2 regions of the Lysinibacillus sp. COL-1 genome follow, and region 1 is predicted to be linked to the other one. Evidence: a T-box and tRNA genes for the amino acid it is inferred to sense, from the RefSeq annotation. Region 1 holds a T-box; the other holds one or more tRNA genes.
The links. The T-box of region 1 lies ahead of tyrS (tyrosine--tRNA ligase). A T-box ahead of a tRNA ligase gene usually reads a tRNA of that ligase, here a tRNA-Tyr.

Region 1 (7,721 bases):
TATTTAAGCGAATAAAGGGTGATATTGAAGTAATGCGTTATCATTCTTTAATTATTGAAGCAAGGACATTGCATAAGGATTTTAACATAATTGCAACAGCCGGTGATGATGGGGAGATTATGGCCATTCAACATAAGAATTATCCTCTTTATGGTCTGCAGTTTCACCCAGAATCAATCGGCACAAAAGAAGGCAATATCATGATGCAAGCCTTCCTCGATAGTATAGCGTAATGGCCGCAAAAAAGCTGTCGTCTAATGTGACGACAGCTTTTTAGGTTACTGCTTTTTGCCTGTAATTAACTTAGCAATTTCTTCTAAAGACATGGAAGAATTGACTTCATAGGAGCCGATTTGTAAGCTGCGGGCATATTTTGCGTTAGCGAGTAGTAACTCCATTTCAACACTATTGGTAATAATGCCGCCGTCTTCAAGCTTTTGTGCCACAATATAGGGTGTGATTCCACTGTATAATTGCAATGTCATCTTTGTCACATCACCGTTTGTTTCTTCAACGGCTTGTTCATCAGAATCTGTCGTAGACGTTTCTTCTGTTGTATGTACTGGCTTTAATTGTCCCTTTAACGAGGCAATTTCTTGGTTGGCCTTGTTTAGCTTATCTTGCAGTTGTTCTACCTGTTGCAGATTGCCAGCTTCTTTAGTAGGGAGACCAATATTTACATCAAAGCGACTGGAGAGTGCTAGCAAAGCTCCGACAAGAAAAATGGCAATGCCAAATGCGCGGATGGCGGACTTGTTCATCACTTATCGACCTCCATTTGCAATGACTTGACGAACTTGCTCTTCTGTTAAATTAGAACGAATACTGATATCAGCTACAGAAAGACCTTGTTTATTTAATTCGAGCACCTGACTAACAATAATTTGATGAATCGGTTTGACTTGGGTTGTCGTTTGTGCAATTTTTGACGCTTGTGCAGCCTGTTGAACAGCTTGCATGACTTGTTGAACTTTAGGGTTTTGTCCTTTTTGACTCGGAGCTGATGTTGATTTCACTTGGAATTCAGGCTCTAATAAAAGTTCTTCCTCGACAATTTTTAGGCGACGCTTTAAATTATTTGTTTCTTGGAAGATCGAGATGGATAATTCTTCGACATCTTTTTCGATTTTTTTCGAGCTATTTTTGAAAAAGAACGATAGGATGATTAAAATTATGCCGATACTCATTAGTAAGATGGATAAATCCAATAGTTTCACCTCAATGTAGTATGTAATTATAAGATATTTTACCATATGCAAACTTAATATGAAATGAAGGTAGATTTTTTTTCAGTTTATGTTATAATAGGTTAGTCGTATAAATCATGCTCAAATTTTAATTCTTGATATAGAGTGGGAGGGTTAATGATGCGCGTAAACATTACTTTAGCTTGCACAGATTGCGGCGAACGTAACTACATTTCTAAAAAGAACAAGCGTAACAATCCAGAGCGTCTTGAACTTAAAAAATATTGCTCTCGCGAGAAGAAATACACTCTTCACCGTGAAACTAAGTAATCGCTCATTAAGCCAAAACCACAAGTGGTTTTGGCTTTCTACATTTTATGAAATCATTTCGGGTATAAGGATACGAAGTATGATGATATAGGAGGTAGCCTGGATGGATAAAACAACATTACGAAATAAGATGCGACAAGCTCTTGCGACAATGACTGATGAAGCTTATCAATATCAATCATTAGCTATCGTAAAAAAGGTGCTACAGGAATCATATATAATAGAAGCAAATATAATTGGCATGACCATTTCAAATAAGCCAGAAGTCGACACCATTCTTTTAATTGAAGAATTATGGCGACTTGGTAAAAAGGTCGCTGTTCCGAAATGTCATCCAAAAACAAGAGCAATGTCATTTTACATTATTGATTCATTTGCCCAGCTTGAAACTGTATATATGCATTTGCGTGAGCCTATTCCAGCAAGATGTGAGTTAGTTGACGCAAATGACATGGATGTCATCCTTGTGCCTGGCGTTGTTTTTGACCGTAATGGCTATCGAATCGGCTATGGCGGTGGTTATTATGACCGCTATGTATTAAACTATAAAAAAGGGAAGCTGATGTCGCTGCTCTTTGATGAGCAAATCATTGATTGTGTCCCAGCCGAGGAGCATGATTGCCCAGTAGACATCATTATGACACCGACAGAACGTATTGATTGTCTAGCACAACGAGGAGCGAGCGAAAATGGATAAAATGTTAGATATTTATGAACTTTTGAAAACATATGGTACTTTTATTTATACACGTGATCCCATTGGCGATTTGATGTTAATGGAGGATGAAATACGTGAGCTCTATAAAGCAAATGTACTAGACATAAAAGACTATCAAATGGCATTGTTACTCATTCGACAAGAAACAACAAAACTTCGTATGGAAGAAAATAAAAAGTAATGTTTAAAATATAATGTAATGGAGTATTGTGAAAATAATGTAACAAGTATGTAATATTCTTAAAAACAGTGGATTTCCGCTGTTTTTATGTTTTTAAGAAACTTTTTACATTCCAAAACGTATATATAGATGTCTGGTGCATAAAAAGAGCGCGGAGAAAAAAATTTCCAAAAGATATGTGTTGATTATCTGTTAAAAAAGGATTAAGATATATTTTGTTTCCGTAACAAAATGTAAAAAATTATTATTTTTTTGTAAGGAAGTAGGGAGGATGTTAGGAATGAAATCAATAAAGTGGCCTAAACATTCATTTATGATACTAGCAATTATAGCAACATGGATCAAAACGGTCATTGTTTACCACACAAGCTTTGAGATGAAAATTGAAAATGCAATGCAACAATTTATTTTGTTTATTAATCCATTAAGCTTCTTGCTATTTACGTATGGTTTATCACTATTCTTTAAATCAGCAAAAGCTAGAAATCGTTATCTGATTACGGTCAGCGTTATTTTATCCATTGTTTTATACGGAAATGTAGCGTTCTATCGATTCTACAATGACTTTATTACGCTACCAGTATTATTCCAAACAAGTAATTTCAGTGACTTAGGAACATCAGTAGCAGCCATTGTTGAGCCATGGGATGTATTATATTTCGTTGATGTCGTTATTTTAATCTTAGCGAATAAATTTTTACCGAAAATGAAAGAAGCATTTAAAGTGAATATTGAATTCCGACGTGCATTTTTTGTATTAGCAGTCGCAATTTCATTTTTAAACTTAGGATTAGCTGAAACAGAGCGTCCACAATTATTAACACGTAGTTTTGACCGCGAATTATTAGTAAAAAATATTGGTACGTACAATTACCATTTGTATGATATTTATATTCAAACTAAATCATCTGCTCAGCGTGCATTAGCGGATGGCAGTGAATTAGTTGAAGTAAACAACTATGTGCGTTCTAATCAGGCTGCCGTTAACCCAGAGATGTTTGGGAAATATAAAGGTCGCAACTTAATTGTTGTGTCGATGGAGTCTTTACAAAACTTTGTCATCAATAATGATATGAATGGTCATGAAATTACGCCATTCTTAAACTCTTTAACAAAAGATAAAGATACGTATTATTTCAGTAACTTCTATCACCAAACAGGCTTAGGAAAAACATCTGACTCAGAGTTTATTGTTGAAAACTCATTGTTTGGATTAGGTCGTGGTGCTGTATTCTTCACGCATGGTGGAAATACGTATAATTCAATGGCTGAACGCCTTGGAGAAAATGGCTACTTTACAAATGTCATGCACCCGAATAATAAATCATTCTGGAACCGTGATATCATGTATCAATCGTTAAAAATTAATAAATTCTACGATATAGATTCATATACGGTTGAAGAAGGGCAAGCTGTCAACTGGGGTATGAAAGATACACCATTCTTAGAGCAATCTGCTGCTTTAATGAAAGACATGCCACAGCCATTCTATTCAAGATTAATTACGTTAACGAACCACTATCCATTCACTTTGGATCCTGAAGATATTATGATTCCTGAATATGATTCAAATTCAGGTACATTAAATCGTTACTTCCAGACAGTACGTTATATGGATGAAGCTTTAAAAGACTTCTTCCAAGAGTTAAAAGATCAAGGTGTTTATGATAACTCTATTATCGTAATGTATGGAGACCATTATGGTATTTCTGAAAACCATAATAAAGCGATGGCACAATATTTAGGAAAAGAACAAATTACACCAATGGACAATGCATTGCTTCAAGAAGTGCCTTTATTCATCCATATCCCAGGATCTGACGATGGTAAAGAAATGACAGAGATTTCAGGACAAATGGATTTACGTCCAACAATCTTACATCTTCTTGGCGTTGAAACGTCAAAAGACATGCAAATGGGTGCAGATTTATTCTCTCCAGAGCATGAGGATTTTGTTGTCTTCCGTGATGGACGCTTTATAACAGATAAATATGTTTATGCTGGAGAAGCTTGCTATGACAAAGCAACTGGTGAAGAAATAGATGGTGAGCCATGCCAGTCATATGCTGATCGTGCGACAATGGAGCTGGAAAATTCCGATGCTATCATAAATGGAGACCTGCTACGTTTCTATGATGAAAAGACAGGTAATTTAAAACAGGATTCCGTCAAATAACAAAAGAGAGATCTCAAGTTGAGGTCTCTCTTTTCTTTTTTGATTGACAAATTACTATAAGCAATTATAATAAATTTAAATATCTGCATAACGAAGATTTGTTTTTGCATTTCGGAGTATAAGAGTGAAAGGCATGGAAAAGAACGAGTAGCTTTAATCGAACTGACAGAGAGTAGCCGGTTGCTGAGAGGCGCAAGGGATATTAAAGTGAATACATCTTGGAGCTGCGTACCGAAATTTTAGTAGGCTACGACGGGGTTGCATCCGTAATCATTGCAAAAGTATCGCTATGGCTGTACTTATTGAGGAGGGCTGTGTGAATAGCTCTCGAAAAAAGGTGGTAACACGTTCATGAACGTCCTTAGGATTAGTCCTAAGGGCTTTTTTTATGCCTTTACAGCCCAAGTGTTTATCTTGATTTGGCCGTCCTCTTACGCTGAGGCGTAGTTGATTAGTGAACTCTTATAGAGCTTGCAATATTAATATTTAATATTACAAGGAGATGTTTCATATGTTTTTAACACCAAAAGAGCAATTAGCGATAATTAAGAAGGGTGCTGATCAAATCGTTGATGAGCAGGAATTACTCGAAAAATTAGAGCGATCCTATAAGGAGCAGAAGCCTTTAATCATTAAGTTAGGGCTTGATCCGTCCGCCCCGGATATTCATTTAGGGCATGCAGTCGTTCTACGGAAAATAAAGCAAATGCAGGATTTAGGGCATCAGGCGGTCATTGTTATCGGTGATTTTACAGGGCGTATTGGTGATCCAACGGGTAAAGCAAAAGGCCGTGTCGCGTTAAGTGATGACATGGTCAAGCAAAACGCTAAAACATACTGTGAGCAAATTTTTAAAGTGATAGATATGAACAAGACAACTATTCGTTTCAATAGTGAATGGTTAGCAAAGCTGTCATTTGAAGAAGTCATTCAGCTGGCAGCCACGACATCCGTTGCTCGACTGTTAGAACGTGAGGACTTTCAAAAACGGTACCGTCAGCAAATACCAATTGGCATCCACGAATTTTTCTACCCGCTTATGCAAGCATATGATTCGGTAGAGCTACAGGCCGATATTGAATTAGGGGGAACAGATCAAACATTCAATATTTTAATGGGCCGCACCTTACAAAAGCAACGGCGGTTAGAAAAACAAATTGCCATTTTTATGCCATTACTCGAAGGTTTAGATGGCATTGAAAAAATGAGTAAGAGCCTTGGCAATTATATTGGTGTCAGTGAAGCGCCAGAGGTCATGTTTAAAAAGGTAATGGAAGTACCAGATGCCTTACTCATCAAATATTTTGAACTAGCAACAGATGAGCATCCACTACAAGTGCAAACCATTCAAGATAGACTGCAAATGGGAGAGAATCCCCGTGATGTAAAATTACAGTTAGCAGAAATTATAACGGCCTTATACCATGGGACTACAGCAATGGAGGAAGCTAAATCCTATTTCCAAGCTGCATTTCAAAGAAAGGAAATACCAAAAAATATTCCTATACTGCTCCTAGAAATTGATAAGGAAAGAATAGTGGATATTATCCCACAACTAGTGGCAATGGATTATATTCATAGTAAGAGTGAATTTCTGCGGTTAATCAAGCAAAATGGAGTATCCTTGAATGGAGAAAAAATAGTGATGGATGATTTATCACTTGTACTAATGAATGATGATGTCATTCAAATTGGTAAGAAACGATTTCTTAAATTAAATAAATAATAAATACAAAAAAAGAGCAATCTCCAGGGAGACTGCTCCTTTTTGTCTGAATTTTAGTGTAATTGTGGTGGATACCCACTGTGAACAATCGTCATGATGACGAACCATCCAAATACAGCGGCACTTAATAAGTTGAAAACAACGCTTAATAGGTTCTTTTCTTTAATTGCTTGGAATGTACCAACTACAGCTAAAATCGCTACTAGACCAAAAATAACCATTAATAAGTTCATTAAAAATAGACACTCCTTTCGACATCAGAAAATGAATGTCGCAAACAATATTCCTCCTTAATTGTAAACGTTCTGTTTGTTTTTGTCGAGAACTAAAATAGCGTAAACTATGAACATTTATCGTCAAATTGTGGCAAAGCCTGTATAATAGAAAGTTGAGGTGATCACTATGATGAACGTACGAAGTTATTCTCTTGGACCTGTTCAAACGAATTGCTATATCGTATCGAATAAAGAAAAAGAATGTATTATATTTGATCCAGGTGAGGAAGCAGAGCGTCTTATTAAAACAATTCGTAGCAATGGCTTAAAACCACTTGCTATCTTTTTAACACATGCCCATTTTGATCATATAGGGGCTGTAGATGCTGTACGCGAAGTGTTTGATATTCCTGTATGGATTCATGAAAAGGAAGTTAGCTGGCTAGGAGATCCAACGAAGAATGGCTCTAGTAAATATGCTGCATTACCAGATTATAGGGTAGCAGCACCAGCGCAAGACACAATTATTAAAGAAGAACAGCTATTTGAGATCAGTAATTTTGCTTTCCAAGCTGTTTTTACGCCTGGACATTCACCTGGTAGTATTTCTTATGTTTTTGATAATGACGGTTTTGCCATTGTTGGAGATACGTTATTTGAACAAGGTGTGGGACGTACAGATTTAGTAGGTGGCTCAACAAAAGTATTATTAGCATCCATTCATCACAAATTGTTGACATTACCCGAGGATACTATTATTTATCCTGGACACGGAAATTATACAACAGTAGGCGCAGAAATGGAGACAAATCCTTTCTTAAATGGATTTTAAAAAGGAATAACCAAAGCGCATAAAAAAGCGTATCTCAGCATTGTGAGATACGCGATTTTTTTTGTATTAATGACCGCCACCAGGTACGTGAATGAATGTTGTATAGTACGTGAAGCCAGCGAAGAATACAGTTAAATATGCTCCGAAAATGTACATGTACATACGTTCTGAAAGGTTTAAGAAGCCTAATAATAAGAATAAACCTGTATTACCTAAGAATAATAGCGATACCTCGTTCATACCACCAAGGTAGAACATAACGGCAAAAATACCTGTCCAGAATGCCATAACTTTATACATATTATCCATGAAGATTTCCCCTCCTTTTGCCCACGACACAATAATCTCTTACTCAT
Region 2 (7,721 bases), on a different contig from region 1:
ATTTTGAAGCAGCTGTTCGAATATGCGCATATCCCCAGCCATGTGAATGTACTACACCTTTAGGTTTCCCAGTTGTCCCAGATGTATAGGAAAGGAACGCCATGTCATCACGTTTAGTAGCTACTGCTGTAAATGTAGTTGGCTGTGTGCTTGCCAGTACATCTAAAGAAGCCCAATCGCCTTTTGCAGTACCAATAACTAATTTGTTCTTTAATGTGTCTACAGTAGAAGAAATTTGGTCAACCTCACCTGTAAATGCTTCATAGGCAATAACTGCACTAGCAGAAGAGTGCTCCATGCGATATTCTAAGTCACTTGCACGTAGCATTTCTGAACATGAAATAGGCACGATGCCAGCCTTTAAACAGCCAAGAAAAACAAAATAGGCTTCTGGTAGGCGAGGAATAATAACTAGAACGCGATCTCCCTTTCGAAGTCCTGTCTCTGTAAAAGCATTTGCGTATTGATTCATTTTTTGGACAAGCTCTACATAGGAAACTGTTCGTCTCTCTTGTTGCGTATTTAACCAGCGTATTGCTTGGCGATCACTATCTTGTGAAAACTTTTCTAATTCCTCTGTGATATTATAAAATTCAGGTGCAATTAAATCATTTGTTACCATCCGAATATTCCTCCCCCAGGAAATTTGATAGAAAATTCTTAAAACTATTTTTATTTTAACAATTGCAATAATATACAGCAAGAATATTTAGCACGCAAAATAGAAATATTAGATTTAATAGAGAACTATTATGCTTTTGGATTAATTTTTAAACCTACTTCGACAAAAAATATAAAAATTTTCATAAAATATGTTGCATAATTTATAATGCTTGCTATAATAATAAATGTACTTAAGAGGTTGTTTAAACCCAAAGTGAATAGTATCGTTCCGAAGTAGCTCAGTTGGTAGTAGCACCTGACTGTTAATCAGGTTGTCGCAGGTTCGAGTCCTGCCTTCGGAGCCATTTTTTTTGCCCATTTTTAAGAAGCTGTTATACATAAAAAAAGTTATAAAAAAGTATTGCAACTATTAAGAAATGATGTTATTATAAATCTTGTCTTGTTTGAGACGTGATACTGGCCCCTTGGTCAAGTGGTTAAGACACCGCCCTTTCACGGCGGTAACACGGGTTCGAATCCCGTAGGGGTCACCATTTAAAACATAGGCTTTATAAAGAAAAATAAACTGTGATATAACACCTGTTTCTATGGAGGATTAGCTCAGCTGGGAGAGCATCTGCCTTACAAGCAGAGGGTCGGCGGTTCGAGCCCGTCATCCTCCACCATTATTGTGTTATTTCGGAGGGGTAGCGAAGTGGCTAAACGCGGCGGACTGTAAATCCGCTCCTTAGGGTTCGGCGGTTCGAATCCGTCCCCCTCCACCAGTTTTATAAATGATTGGGGTATAGCCAAGCGGTAAGGCAACGGATTTTGATTCCGTCATGCCTAGGTTCGAATCCTAGTACCCCAGCCATTTTTCTTTTTTTACGAGCCATTAGCTCAGTTGGTAGAGCATCTGACTTTTAATCAGAGGGTCGAAGGTTCGAGTCCTTCATGGCTCACTTTTTTAGAATAAAGTATATTCAAAAGTGTTATAATAACTATAGATAACTAATCTCTTACTGAAAACAGTAGGAGATTTTTTTATGTTATCAAAAATTGAATAAATATGCACTTTTTTGTCTAGTTGAGCCAAGTGGTATCTAGGCTTTACAATAATATTATAACTTTTAGGGGGTATAAAAACATGAATAAACTTAATATTTCTATTATTGGAGTACCAACAGATTATGGACAAACACGTCGTGGTGTAGATATGGGGCCAAGCGCGATTCGCTATGCAGGCGTTGTGGAACGTTTGGAGGCTATTGGACATGAAGTACAAGACCAAGGGGATATTCGTGTCAGTCAAAAACTTGCAGACGCACCTGTCGATGAGAAATTACTGAATTTAGAGGAAGTTGTAGATGTTAGCACGGCTTTAGCTAATAGCGTGCATGAAGTAGTAGAACAAAATAAGTTCCCACTTGTATTTGGTGGAGACCATAGTATTGCTATTGGCACACTAGCTGGATTAGGTGAGCATTATAAAAATCTTGGCGTTATTTGGTATGATGCTCATGCAGATTTAAATACACCTGAAACAACACCATCTGGCAACATCCATGGGATGCCATTAGCAGTTAGTATTGGACTAGGTCATGAGCGCTTAGTGCAAATTCGGAATTATGCACCGAAAATTAAACCAGAGAACGTTATTATTATCGGAGCTCGTTCAGTAGATCCTGGTGAGCGTGAGTTAATTCGTCAACAAGGGATTAAAGTATATACAATGCACGAGATTGATCGACTTGGTATGACGCGTGTCATGGAAGATGCACTTGCTTACTTGAAAGAACGTAATGTTGATGGATTACATCTATCACTTGATTTAGATGGCTTAGATCCGCTTTACACGCCAGGAGTTGGTACACCCGTTCCTGGAGGAATTACGTATCGAGAAAGTCATTTAGCAATGGAAATGTTACAAGAATCAGGGATGCTAACATCAGCAGAGTTTGTAGAAGTAAACCCAATTTTAGATGAGAAGAATACAACAGCAAATGTGGCTGTTGCATTAATGGGATCTTTATTCGGAGAGACACTAGTTTAAAGAAAATTTGACAAAAAATTGCCTGTTGCCACATTGCATAAAAATCTTTTGTTATAATTGAATTAAAACGAAACTTTTCTTATCGATGGGTCGTATAGTATAAGACAGTTGTAAAGGTGGAGAAGTCAACACAATGGATGCGTTAGTAAACAAGAGAATAAAACAAGTGCTTAAAGGCGATCAAAACGCATTTGCCGATATTGTGAGTCTCTATCAGCACAAACTGTACCAAGTATGCTATCGAATGTTAGGCAACAAACAAGAGTCTGAAGACATTGCTCAAGAAGCTTTTGTGCGTGCTTATATGAATTTGCATACTTTTGATCAGAAAAGAAAGTTTTCGACGTGGCTTTATCGCATAGCGACAAACCTCTGCATTGACCGTATTCGCAAAAAGAAACCGGATTATTATTTAGATGCAGAAGTAGCTGGTACAGAAGGGCTTGATATGTATTCGCAAATCGCAGCAGACGACCAGCTACCAGAGGAGCAGTTAGAGCAAATGGAGCTGCAAGATCGCATTCAATATGAAATTGGACGATTGCCGGATAAATACCGTTCGGTTATAGTATTGAAATATATAGAAGAGTTATCGTTACAAGAGATTAGCGAGATTTTAGATATGCCGCTTGGAACGGTGAAAACGAGGATTCACCGCGGACGTGAGGCATTACGTAAGCAATTAAACAATCTGTAGGAGGGGGAGCGTCATGAATACTTGTCCAGAGCATATTATAGACTATATGCATGATTATTTAGACGGTGACATTAGTCGTGAGCATGAGCAAGAGTTGAAACAACACTTGCATACATGTAATGATTGTAAACAGTTGATGCAAGAATTGAGTGAAACAATCGCCTTTGTGAAGAGTGCTTCCCATATTACAGCGCCTCCGGATTTTGAAGCAGCAGTGATGGCTCGTTTACCAAAACCAAAAAGTCGAGTAGGTATACAAAAATGGATACGCCGGCATCCGTTCTTTGTGGCAGCAGCAGTATTTTGCTTATTCATGAGTGCTACATTGATGGGTAGCTTTATGGATGACCAGCATTTTTCAGTGACCAAACAACCGAACTTAGTTGTTGATGGTCAAACGGTGATTGTACCTGAAGGAGAAGTAGTGAAGGGCGATATTGTTGTTAAAAATGGTGATTTGGTTGTTGAAGGTGAAGTTGATGGCAATGTCACAGTAATTAACGGGCAATATATGGCGTCTTCAGCGGTAGTTTCAGGCAAAATTGAGGAAATTGACGAAGTATTTGAATGGTTATGGTATACGATTAAAAATTCTGTAAAAACGGCCATGACATTTGAGGAAAAAGATGAAACTAAATAACACTCTATACGTCCTAAAAAATAGTGCACGTGAGAGGCTGAAAGGTCTACTCTTATGAGTAGACTTTTTATTTGAAAAAAGTTACATTTGTTAAGAATGTGATATACTTGAATGTGTATGGATTCGCAATGAAAAGTGGGGGATGCCACGTGCAAATTATCGAACATTTCACGGATTTAACACCTGTGAATATTGTTATTAACTTCATTGATGTACTGCTCGTGTGGTACGTTGTTTATAAAGTCTTAACCCTCATTAAAGGTACGAAGGCTGTCCAATTACTGAAGGGAATATTTGTCATTATTATTGCCCGACTTGCAACAGACCTTTTAGGGTTACAAACTCTAGGCTGGATGTTACAACAGGTCATTGAGTTTGGTTTCTTAGCGATTATTATCATATTCCAACCAGAAATCAGACGTGGTTTAGAACAAATTGGGCGAGGAAAGCTATTCCAGCGTTCATCAAGTCAAGAAGAAGAAGAACAAACAAGGCTCATTGAGGCGATGAAGAAGTCTGTTAGTTACATGGCTAAACGTCGAATCGGTGCGTTAATTTCTATTGAAAAAGAAACAGGCCTTAATGAATATATTGAAACGGGTATAGGACTAAATGCTGAAATCTCATCAGAACTGCTGATTAATATCTTTATACCGAATACACCACTTCATGATGGAGCGGTTATTATGCAAAAAGATAAAGTTACAGCAGCAGCTTGTTATTTACCCCTATCTGAAAGTCCATTTATTTCAAAGGAGTTAGGGACACGTCACCGTGCTGCACTTGGCTTAAGTGAAGTTACGGATGCTATTACAATTGTTGTCTCAGAAGAAACAGGTGCAATTAGTATTACGTTAAATGGTAATCTCCACCGTAATCTTTCTCTAGAGGAGTTTGAAACACTATTACGAAAAATGTGGTTCGGTTCAGCACAAGAGTCAAATGCTGCCTCTAAGTTGACTTGGAGGGGGAAAAAGAATGGATAAAATGATGGATAGCCCTTGGGTATTAAGAATCATAGCGCTATTTTTGGCATTTTTGCTTTTTTTCTCAGTTCGTACCGAGTTATCTCCAATCAATACAACAACAACGACTGAACAGACGGATATTATTCGTGATGTACCAGTAGATGTTTATTATGATAATGAAAATCTGATTGTAACAGGCTTACCTGAAACAGTAGATGTGAAGATAAAAGGGCCAATGCCTGTTGTTATAAAAACAAGAGCTACAAAAGATTTCTCTGTATTTGTCGATTTAAGTAATCTATTGATTGGGGAGCATGATGTAAAGCTACAATACGAAAATATTTCTGATAAGTTAAAGGTTACATTAGACCCTGCAACTATTCATGTGAATATTGAGGAAAAGGTCACGAAAGAGTTCCGAGTGGACCCTGAAATGAATAATAGACTAATCGAAGAAGGTTATATTTTAAAAGATATGACTGCTGATCCACCAACCGTTTACGTAACAGGTGCAAAAAGTGCTATTGAAAGCATTAGCTATGTAAAAGCTACTGTTGCAGGTGAGCAAGGCTTGAAGCAATCCTTCTCGCAGGATGCGGCAGTAAAAGTATTGGATCGAGATCTAAACAAGTTAGATGTGACGATAGAGCCTGAAACTGTGAAGGTTCAAGTTGATATAGCAGAATATAGTCGAGAAATTCCAGTGGTCCTGAAAGAAACAGGGCAAGCAGTACAAGACATTACGATCAATTCGTTAACATTTGCGCCAAGAATGATAAAAGTGTATGGTAGAAAATCAATTATTGACGGTTTGACAGAAATTCCAGTTATAGTTGACCTGTCAAAAATTACTGAGTCTCAAACTTATGAATTTGATGTAAAATTACCAGATGGTGTGACAAAAATATCTGACAAGAAAATAAAAGTGAAGGCAGATATTACAAAAGTAGAGCAAGAAGAACAACAGAAAACACCAGCTTCTACAGAGGAAACGCCACCTCCAACTGAAGAACCAGATGTGACGGATGATAGTACTACTACTGATAAAAATACATCATCTGAGGAAACGGAAGATATTGATTCTTAAACAATATCTGACTATAATTTTATTTTGATTCTAAATCAAAATCCAATCGTGGTTTGTGCTGGTGAGTAGTTAGGACAGGAGTCACCAACAAATCGATTGAGGGGATATTAATAATTACCGAATGAATGAATAAAAACAGACTTTTCCAAAAGTAAGCGGACAAGTGTCTTTTGGGCGATAGTAACTCAAGAGACACAGTCTTGCATTGAAGGAGAGAATAAGTAGAATGGGTAAATATTTTGGAACAGATGGCGTCCGTGGAGTCGCGAATAGTGAATTAACACCAGAGTTTGCATTTAAACTAGGTCGTATCGGTGGCTATGTTTTAACAAAAGATGCAACTGATCGTCCAAAGGTTTTAATTGGTCGTGACACACGTATTTCAGGTGAGATGCTTGAAGGTGCACTTGTTGCTGGTCTTTTATCGATTGGGGTAGAAGTAATGCGTCTTGGTATTATTTCAACACCAGGTGTGGCATACCTTACTCGAATTATGAGCGCAGATGCAGGCGTTATGATTTCAGCTTCACATAACCCAGTTGCTGATAATGGCATTAAATTTTTTGGTCCCGATGGTTTTAAGTTAACGGATGCTCAAGAAGCGGAAATTGAAGTGTTGCTTGATGCACAAGAGGATACACTACCACGCCCAATTGGAGCCGATTTAGGATCTGTAAGTGACTATTTCGAAGGTGGTCAAAAATATATTCAATACTTAAAGCAAACAGTGGATGAGGAATTTGATGGTATCCTGGTAGCACTAGACTGTGCTCATGGAGCTACATCAGCATTGGCTACACATTTATTTGCGGACCTAGAAGCTGATATTTCTACAATGGGAGCTTCTCCAACAGGCTTAAATATTAATGATGGTGTAGGTTCTACACATCCAGAGGGACTAGCTAAATTTGTTACTGAAAAGGGTGCAGATGTTGGTTTAGCATTTGATGGAGATGGTGACCGATTAATTGCTGTAGATGAGAACGGTAAGATTGTTGATGGCGATCAAATTATGTTTATCATTGGTAAGTATTTAAATGCGGTAGGACGCTTGAAAAAGCAAACGATTGTTTCAACAGTTATGAGCAATATGGGCTTCTACAAAGCTGTTGCTGACAACGGTATGCAAAGTGTACAAACTGCTGTTGGTGATCGTTATGTTGTAGAAGAAATGCGTGCCAAAGAATACAATTTAGGTGGCGAACAATCAGGGCATATTGTTTTTCTAGACTTTAATACAACAGGTGATGGATTACTTACTGGCATTCAGCTTGTCAACATTATGAAAGCGACTGGTAAAAAGCTTTCAGAGCTTGCTGCTGAAATGAAAATCTTCCCTCAGCGTCTTGTCAATGTACGTGTAACAGATAAGCATGCTGTGACTGACAATGCGAAGGTGGCTGCTGTCATTGCAGAGGTAGAAGCAGAAATGGCCGGCAATGGTCGTGTTCTAGTGCGCCCTTCAGGGACTGAACCACTTGTACGTGTAATGGTAGAAGCAGCAACAGAAACAGATTGTGAGCGTTTTGTTGAGCGTATTGCGGACGTAGTACGTGCAGAAATGGGCTTAGCAGAATAATATATAGAAACTCGATTTCCATAACAGGAAATCGAGTTTTTCTTGTTTAAAAAGAATGTTTGAAATGAATTAGATGGGGAACAGTAGTAAGGAG

Region 2: it encodes a tRNA-Tyr, which carries the amino acid that the T-box ahead of tyrS (tyrosine--tRNA ligase) is inferred to sense. The anticodon was not compared.

Annotation. Positions count from the first base shown of each region.
Region 1 is NZ_JCAWSJ010000004.1:2,832,010-2,839,730, reverse strand. It holds gene AC6BKE_RS22315 (anthranilate synthase component II) at 1-233, shown strand, start outside; gene AC6BKE_RS22310 (hypothetical protein) at 279-761, opposite strand; gene AC6BKE_RS22305 (hypothetical protein) at 765-1,217, opposite strand; gene rpmG (50S ribosomal protein L33) at 1,368-1,517, shown strand; gene AC6BKE_RS22295 (5-formyltetrahydrofolate cyclo-ligase) at 1,621-2,214, shown strand; gene AC6BKE_RS22290 (YqgQ family protein) at 2,207-2,416, shown strand; gene AC6BKE_RS22285 (LTA synthase family protein) at 2,697-4,592, shown strand; T-box leader at 4,718-4,958, shown strand; gene tyrS (tyrosine--tRNA ligase) at 5,104-6,318, shown strand; gene AC6BKE_RS22275 (DUF2759 domain-containing protein) at 6,372-6,551, opposite strand; gene AC6BKE_RS22270 (MBL fold metallo-hydrolase) at 6,721-7,365, shown strand; gene AC6BKE_RS22265 (DUF2626 family protein) at 7,432-7,674, opposite strand.
Region 2 is NZ_JCAWSJ010000002.1:54,106-61,826, reverse strand. It holds gene mbcS (acyl-CoA synthetase MbcS) at 1-622, opposite strand, end outside; tRNA gene AC6BKE_RS00630 (tRNA-Asn) at 892-968, shown strand; tRNA gene AC6BKE_RS00625 (tRNA-Glu) at 1,083-1,157, shown strand; tRNA gene AC6BKE_RS00620 (tRNA-Val) at 1,214-1,289, shown strand; tRNA gene AC6BKE_RS00615 (tRNA-Tyr) at 1,305-1,388, shown strand; tRNA gene AC6BKE_RS00610 (tRNA-Gln) at 1,403-1,477, shown strand; tRNA gene AC6BKE_RS00605 (tRNA-Lys) at 1,493-1,565, shown strand; gene rocF (arginase) at 1,751-2,656, shown strand; gene sigW (RNA polymerase sigma factor SigW) at 2,790-3,353, shown strand; gene AC6BKE_RS00590 (anti-sigma factor family protein) at 3,367-3,993, shown strand; gene cdaA (diadenylate cyclase CdaA) at 4,143-4,979, shown strand; gene AC6BKE_RS00580 (CdaR family protein) at 4,972-6,048, shown strand; gene glmM (phosphoglucosamine mutase) at 6,275-7,627, shown strand.